Regions from separate parts of the Selenomonas sp. oral taxon 138 str. F0429 genome, predicted to be linked through region 2. Evidence: riboswitches for the same ligand, from Rfam matches in the RefSeq annotation. Region 2 holds a riboswitch; the other holds the start of a gene.
The links. A riboswitch is a leader RNA that binds a small molecule or an ion and turns the genes downstream of it on or off. The one in region 2 is predicted to bind cobalamin.
Positions count from the first base shown of each region.

Region 1 (4,046 bases), on a different contig from region 2:
ATCAAATGCGGATGCTGTGGAGGTTGGTACGGAGCGAAGGTATGGCACTCCACGGATAAGTACCGCAGAGTCATCTATCGTTGCAACAAGAAATACGCCCACAAGGGCAAGCCATGCAGCACACGGCATCTGACGGAGTGTGAGATCAAACAGATTTTCGTTAAGGCTCTGAACTCCTTGGTGGAAGTCAAAGAGAATGTGATTGCGGAACTCCGTTCTCTGATTGGCAGTGTTTGCCAAACGGGGGAGATGACGGAGGAACGGGATAAAGTAGAGCAGGAACTCGGCGTTTTGGCAGAACGGCTCGAAATGCTGATTCGAGAGAATGCACGGGTAGCACAGGATCAGACGGTGTATCTGAAACAGGAAAATGAGATTCGTGCGATTTATATGGAAAAGCAGGGGGATATGGAAAAGTTGGATGACCAAATTGCCGAGAGGGAGAGCAAGAGAAACACCTTGGAGACCATGATTCAAGTAGTATGTGGTATCGACGGGGAGCTAGTTGAGTTTGACGAGGAATTATGGAGTGGGCTGCTCGAGCACATTTGTGTGAAGGCGGACGGTCAGATAGTTGTTATTTTCAAGGGCGAGATTGAAATTGGTGTTTGAGGATAATTCATGTATGCAAAAAGGGAATATAGTTGTATAGTATGTCTTGACAAGGGATAAAGGCTCATGCTACCATAGTCACGGAAACAGCAAAACTTTATACGGTTGAGTCAGGTGCCGCAAGGCTTAATAGGGAATCCGGTAGATGCCGGAGCGGTCCCGCCACTGTAGCAGCGAGTGCCTCTGTGATATGCCACTGGGAAACTGGGAAGGTACAGGGAAACGATGAACTGGAGCCAGGAGAACTGCCTGATTTAGAATCGCCGATTGACCTACGAGTGATGGGGAGGAGATTACGTGCATCGAATTTTTCGGTGTATTAGTTTTGTGTGGTACTTTTGCCATGATGTGATGAAGTTTCAGCCTCATTTCTCGTATGGGAGAAATGAGGCTGTTTTATATGTAATGATCTCTGTATTATTTTTTAGGAGGAGAAAGGAAGTCTTTCAAAAAATGAATCCATGGAAAAAGAAATGTCTCACATTGGCAGTCCTCTGTGCGTTGACAGGTGGGAATACCCCCATTGTAGGCGCAGCTGAACGTAATTTTTCCGCCGAGGCATCATCGTCCGACACGGCAGAAAATGGAATGGATGAGTCTTCTCGTTCTTTACAGAGCGAACGCGATCTTGGTGAGACGATCGTCACAGCGACCCGCATCTCAGAACCGCTGATGAAGGTTCCCGCCAATGTCACAGTAATTACATCAAAGGAACTGGAAAAACGGCATGTGTTCAGCCTGCGTGAGGCTCTGGCACGTGAGGCGGGGATCTATATCTCACCGACAGCGGATGTCAAGGACGGCGTGACAATGCGTGGGTTTTCCGGTTCTGATATTCTCGTTATGTATAACGGGCAGATGCTCAATACCGCCTTTGACGGCGGCGTGAACTGGGATTCGATCCCCCTCTCAAACATTGACCGCATTGAGATCGTGCGCGGTGCAGCCTCTTCGCTCTACGGCGGTCATGCCGTTGCAGGTGTCATCAATATCATTACCAAGAAGCCGGATGCGTCAGACAGCACAAAAATGGAGCTGATTCACGGGCAGATCGATGTCCTGCGCGGCAGCAATAATACATGGCAGCGCGGGCTTCAGGTCACGGGTGGTGATAAAAACATCTCCTTCCGCGTCGGCTATGAAAAGCGCACCTCGGACGGCTGGGTAGGACATGCCGTTACAACTGATGAGGACGATAGAAGCTATACGCCCGATGCAACCGGATCCTTCCACAAATTGTCTGATGGTAATTATATTGTAGGGAGCCGCGGCGCAAAGAAGAAGAAAAGCGAAAATACCTTCGTTGATCTGAATTATGCGTTCGACAAGAACCGCTCGCTCGATTATAGTTATTTGCACGCCTCATACGAGTATTCCTATCACGATCCCATCACCTATTTCCGTGATTTTGCAGGAAATCCTACATTTTCGGGCATTGTGCAGCTGCCAAACGGCAACTACCTTACTGTCACGCCCGATGACTTCCTCGGCTACCTCGGTAGGAGGGAGCAGGATATTCACAAGCTGCGCTATGAGGACACGAAGAACGATTTCAAGGCGGGAATCGGCTACAGCAATACATGGAAGGATGGCTATTCTTCTGCCTACGATGCGACAAGCATTGATTGGACAGGCACTGGAGATCGTGCTGAATATCCGACGAAGAACTACAATGCGGATCTGCAAAAGCAGTGGATGATTGGAAACAATACCGTGCTCGCAGGATTCTCGTGGATAAAGGATAAAATGCGGTATCGCAGGTATGACCTTTTGCATTGGAAGGACTGGGATTCGGTCAATGGTGTGCCGTATCAGCAGAGTGGCGGCTCCGTAATGTCCAGTGCGCTCTTTGTACAGGATGAACTGGCGCTTGATGCCCGATGGAAACTGCAGCTTGGGATGCGTTATGATCGGTTTGACAAGCAGGATGGTTATTCCTATATCGGTACGGTGCGAAAGAGCTACGAAGATACAGTATTTCACGCGTGGAGTCCGAAGATTGCCGTCAGCTATGAGCCGCAGAAGGATACGATGATCTATTTGAGCTACGGAAAGTCCTTCAATCCTCCCTCAATATACAAGCTTTATCGCCGTGCGGGTGACAGACCGCGCTCCATCCAGGCAAATCCAGATTTGACACCGGAAATCTCCCGTACGTTTGAACTGGGGATTAAGCAGAAGATCGATAAGAACACATCCTATGGCTTGACACTCTTCCGCGTGGATACTGCGGACAAAATTGCGATTGAGACGAGGAATCGCGTGCGTGCATACTATAATATGAACAAGTCAATGATCAAGGGGGTGGAGCTGGCGGTGAAGCACCGTTTCCATCGTGATTGGCAGACATATTTCAATTACACCTTTGAATCTGGCGAAGATACGATTGGCGGAAAAACCTATCGTAACTGGGATCTGCCAAAGCATATGATGCGGTTCGGTATCGAGTATAACCGCGATAAGTTTAACGGCACGTTGGATACACAGTACGTCGCTGCACGCCAAAGCGTGGATACGGTGACGGGCGAATATGGATCGGAGGACAGTTTCTTCGTTACCAATCTGTATCTCAATTACAAAATCAATGAGAACTTTAAGTTGCGGTTCGGCATCGAGAACCTATTCAATCGCAAATACTATGCGGGTGAAACAGCGAACGACAGAACCTATACCTTTGGCACGACCTACTCGTTCTAAGTAGACGCGTGTCTGCATTGAAGCCCCGACGGAATGCCGGGGCTTCATTTGCTATCATTATTCTATTGTATTGCAAAGGATCATTCGATGAAACTTCTCTATCGTTTCCACCGTTGGATCAGCGCAATATGTGCGTTGTTTTTCCTCCTGCTCTGTCTAACAGGGCTGCCGCTGATCTTCAGTGGGGATATCTATCGGTGGAATGAGGTCGATGAGCGACCGAGTTTTGGTGAACTCTCCTATCAGGAGCTATGGAGCGGAGCAACGGCAGGATTAGCACGGATCGCATCAGAGATGCCGGAGCGCGATGTAGACGTGATTTCTACCGATACAGAGCGGGGCGTGCTTTTATACAGCCTCACATGGCAGGAAGAGAACGGAACTGCACGCAGAGCGCGTGTCGCCTATGCGCCCGTTCAGGATGAACTCGTTCCATGGCGTGGGACACATGTCAAATCTCCGGCGCTTGCCAGTTTTATGGGGACGATGCACAATCTGCACTTAAAAATGTCAATGGGGCGTAGCGGCATGATTTTCCTCACGGTCATGTGTTTTCTTTCCTTCCTCTCTATCGTGGGGGGGATTCTGCTCTATCCGTTCTTTATGCGCCAACGCCTTTTTGGAGGGACACGCGGCGGAATGTCTGCGGGGAATTTCTTCGACTGGCATAATTTTCTTGGGATGATCACTGCGGTATGGGCAGGACTGATGACCCTCAGCGGCGTGGCGATTGCCGC
Region 1 covers NZ_KB290949.1:43,100-47,145, reverse strand. The annotation lists partial or broken gene HMPREF9163_RS12590 (recombinase zinc beta ribbon domain-containing protein) at 1-612, shown strand, start outside; cobalamin riboswitch at 708-880, shown strand; gene HMPREF9163_RS09610 (TonB-dependent receptor) at 1,066-3,309, shown strand; gene HMPREF9163_RS09605 (PepSY-associated TM helix domain-containing protein) at 3,397-4,046, shown strand, end outside.
Region 1: another riboswitch for cobalamin. It lies ahead of HMPREF9163_RS09610 (TonB-dependent receptor); the one in region 2 lies ahead of HMPREF9163_RS10935 (sirohydrochlorin cobaltochelatase).

Region 2 (4,046 bases):
TCTGTGTGACGCGGCAGATCATCACGGCAATCAAGACGGCGACACGGCAGAAGCACATTCCGCTGAACTCCTACGTCTCGCTCAACAAGCCAATCTACGACGAGGACTCTGACCGCACGCTGCTCGATGTACTCTCGGGTGCGCGGATCAGCGATCCCGAGGAGCTCGTCATCAGTCACGAGGAGTTCATCGACATTGAGCAGAAGATGGAGGAGATCCTGAGCGACCTCGAGTGGCGCGTGCTCATGAGCTATCTGGACGGCAAGTCCTATCAGGAGATTGCCGTCGACCTGCACCGTCAGGTGAAATCCATCGACAATGCGCTCCAACGCGTGAAGCGCAAGCTGGAAAAATATATGGAGTCGCGCGGCGACGATCTCGACATTGGGACGGTCTACCGGGGGCTCACGACGATTAACCGCGGCGTACGCATGCCGGAGGAATAGAGGGGGGCACCCCTCTTTTTTTATGAGGAATTAACCGCAAAATATTTTGAACCTGATATAATTTGAGCAAGATCTATTTCTTCTGATTGAAAAAGGAGGTTATCTTATGTGGAAGAAGATTCAATGTGCCGTCATTGCCTGTTTGTTGTGTGTGACATGTGCAGCAACGGCGTCCGCTGCGGTGCGTTCGGATGACGTGAGGCGGGCAGAGAAGCCGGAGCGCATCGAGCTCGTACTGGTTCTCGATAAGAGCGGTTCTATGCAGGGACTCGAGTCCGATACGATCGGCGGATTCAACTCCATGATCGAGAAGCAGAAGGCTCTTTCGACTCCTGTAGACGTGACTGCTGTGCTCTTTAACGATACGACGGATGTCCTTTATACGCACAAGAATATTCGTCTCGTGCGCCCGTTGACGGACAAGGAGTATGAGGTGGGCGGTACTACGGCACTGCTCGATGCCGTGGGCAATACGATCCTGAAGGTGGAGCGCGAACCGTCGGTCAAGAGCAGGGGTACGAAGGTCGTCTTCGTCATTATCACGGACGGGCTCGAGAACGCGAGCGCAGAATTCTCAAAGACGAAGGTCAAGCAGATGATCTCGGACAAGCAGGAGAAGGCGGGCTGGGATTTCATCTACCTTGGTGCGAACATTGATGCGGTCGAGGAGGCAGATGCCATCGGTGTGAAGAAATCGAATGCCGTAACCTATAAAAACACGAGAAAGGGTGTCCGTGCGAACTACGATGCGGTTTCTGCCTTTGTTGCAGAGACGGCGGAGCGTGGTGACGCCGATACATCGGGGGAATGGCGGTCGTATGTGGAGGAAGATACGACAAAATAAGCGTGCGAGCGATTGACAATTTGCATATAAGGATGTATGATATCTATATTGTTAGAATTTAATCTTTGGGAGACAGGTGCAGTGCAGTTATGCACGCTTAATAGAGAAGCCGGATAAGCCGGCGCGGTCCCGCCACTGTGAGGGGAGCGAACCTGCAAGGATGCCACTGGGAGGAGATTTCTCTTGGGAAGGCGCAGGGGAGTGATGAACCGAGCCAGGAGAACTGCCTGTTTGACAATCCACCGTGTGCCAAGGGCACATACCTGCGAGCGACGGGAAGGGGATTCGTGAAGATGATTCACGGGGCTTTCTTGTTGCGGCAGGAAAGCCTTTATTATTTATATTTTTTGGGAGGAATTCGGATGAAGAATTGGAAGAAATTGCTGGTTGCGTCCCTCGCATGCTCGGCAGTCCTCGGATTCTCGTACAGCCCGGCAGAGGCGTCGTATGAGCTGAACCCCGAGGTCAAGACGGTGACCCCCGCGCTCATGGAGGCATCGGAGATCGGTGTTCTGAAGTATGAGAACCCGCAGATGGCGAACTACACGAACAAGGATGCCATTGTTGTGACGAGCTTCGGCACGACGTTCAAGGAGACGCGTGAGAAGACGATCGAGGCGACGGTGGACGCGATCAAAGCGGCACATCCGGGTGTGAAGGTTGTGACGGCATTCACCTCCCATATCATCATTGACCGCATCGCAAAGAACGAGGGCAAGAAGTACCCGACGCCTGAGGAGGCGCTCATGCAGCTCAAGGCGGACGGCTACTCGCGTGTGGCACTCGTCTCCCTCGATGTCATCCCGGGCATGGAGTACTCCTATGTCAAGGCCGTGTTCCATGAGTACAAGGAGCAGTTCAAGACGATGACCTGCGGCACGTCACTCATGTACTGGCAGGGGCAGGAGGAGCAGCCGGATGATGTGATCGATTTCATCCAGGCGGTCTCCAGCCAGTTCCCGAAGATGGGGAAGGATGATGCGCTGCTCCTGATGGCGCACGGCACGCCGCACGTCTCCAACGCATACTATGCTGTCATTCAGGCGAAGCTGGACGCACTCGGGTACAAGAATGTCTACGTCTATACGGTTGAGGGCTGGCCGAGCCTCGAGGATGTCATTCCGAAGCTCAAGGCGAACAAGGTCAAGAACGTGACGCTCATGCCGATCATGATGGTTGCGGGCGACCATGCACACAACGATATGGCGGGCAAAGATGCGGACTCGCACAAGAGCATTCTCGAAGGTGAGGGTTATAAGGTCAATGCCTATCTCCACGGCCTCGGTGAGAACAAGATGATTCGCGATGTCTATGTGGAGCGTGCAAATGACGCGTGGGATGCACTGCAGGGCAAGAAGGATGCAGATGCGGATCACATCAAGATGATGAAGTAAGCGCATCTACAAATTTTACGGTAGTACTAGAGCCTGCCGCGGAAGTTTTTCACTTCGGCGGTAGGCTCTTTTCTTTGCCCGCATACCCTGCTATAATAGGTGGGCATATGAGTAGCAAGGACATGATGTCCGCGCGTGAAGGAGAACAGAGCAATGAAGATAGCAGTTGTCGGTACAGGGATGATCGCACGCGAGGCGCTCATCGCCCTGCGTCAGGTGGAGGGCGTCGAGGTCGTCACGATCTGTGCGCGTCCGCATAGCCGCGACAAGGCTCGAATACTCGCGCAGGAGTTCGGCGTGCCGCAGGTGGCGACGGACTATGGGGCGATGCTCGCGGCACATGAGGCGGACTTCGTCTATATCGGCATTGTCAATAGTGCGCATTTTGACTATGCGCGACAGGCAATTGCGGCGGGCTGGCACGTTATCCTCGAAAAGCCGTTCACATCGACCCTCGCGGAGGCAGAGGAACTGATTGCACGCGCGCGTGCGGCGCACTGTTATCTCTTTGAAGCGGTGACACCGCTCTTTTTGCCGAACTACGTGGGAATATTGGAGGCATTGCCGCAACTAGGCCTCATCCGTCTCGTACAGGCAAATTACTCGCAGTATTCGAGTCGCTATGACCGCTATCTTGCACGTGATATCGCGCCCGCATTCGATCCTGCGCTCTCGGGCGGTGCGCTCTACGATCTGAACGTCTACAATCTCGAGCTCATCGTCTCGCTCTTCGGACGCCCGAAGTCCGCTGCCTACACCGCGAATGTGGGCTTTAACGGCATTGATACCTCAGGGGTGATGACGCTGCGTTATGACGGCTTTGTTGCAACGGCGGCGGCGGCGAAGGACAGCTCGAGCCCCTCCTTCTTTATGATTCAGGGCGAGTCTGGTTGGATTCGCGCGGACGGTGCGGTGAACGCACTCTCTTCTTTTACCGTCGGCCTGCGTGGCAGGGAACCGGAGACCTACGAACTGAACCGTCATGAGCATCGCATGGTGCACGAGTTCGAGGCGATGCGTGATATCTTCGCACGCAAGGATTATATGAGCGTGGAGGAGGGCCTTCAGACCTCGCGGACGGTGATGGCAGTGATGGAGAAGGCGCGCCTCATGGCGGGGATTCAGTTTCGGGCGGATTGAGATCAATGGAATCCATGATGATCGAGATGGAGGATCTCGTCAAGAAGTTTCCGCATACGAATGCGGAGCAGAAAAAGAGCTGGAAGACAGCGGTTGCGGGGGTGACACTCGCCGTGCGGCGCGGTGAGGTATTCGGTCTACTCGGACCCAATGGAGCGGGCAAGACGACGATCATCCGCATGCTCACGATGCAGACGCAGGCGACGAGCGGTGTGGTTCGCA
Region 2 covers NZ_KB290952.1:199,706-203,751, reverse strand. The annotation lists gene sigH (RNA polymerase sporulation sigma factor SigH) at 1-446, shown strand, start outside; gene HMPREF9163_RS10940 (vWA domain-containing protein) at 553-1,290, shown strand; cobalamin riboswitch at 1,348-1,536, shown strand; gene HMPREF9163_RS10935 (sirohydrochlorin cobaltochelatase) at 1,653-2,684, shown strand; gene HMPREF9163_RS10930 (Gfo/Idh/MocA family protein) at 2,838-3,824, shown strand; gene HMPREF9163_RS10925 (ABC transporter ATP-binding protein) at 3,830-4,046, shown strand, end outside.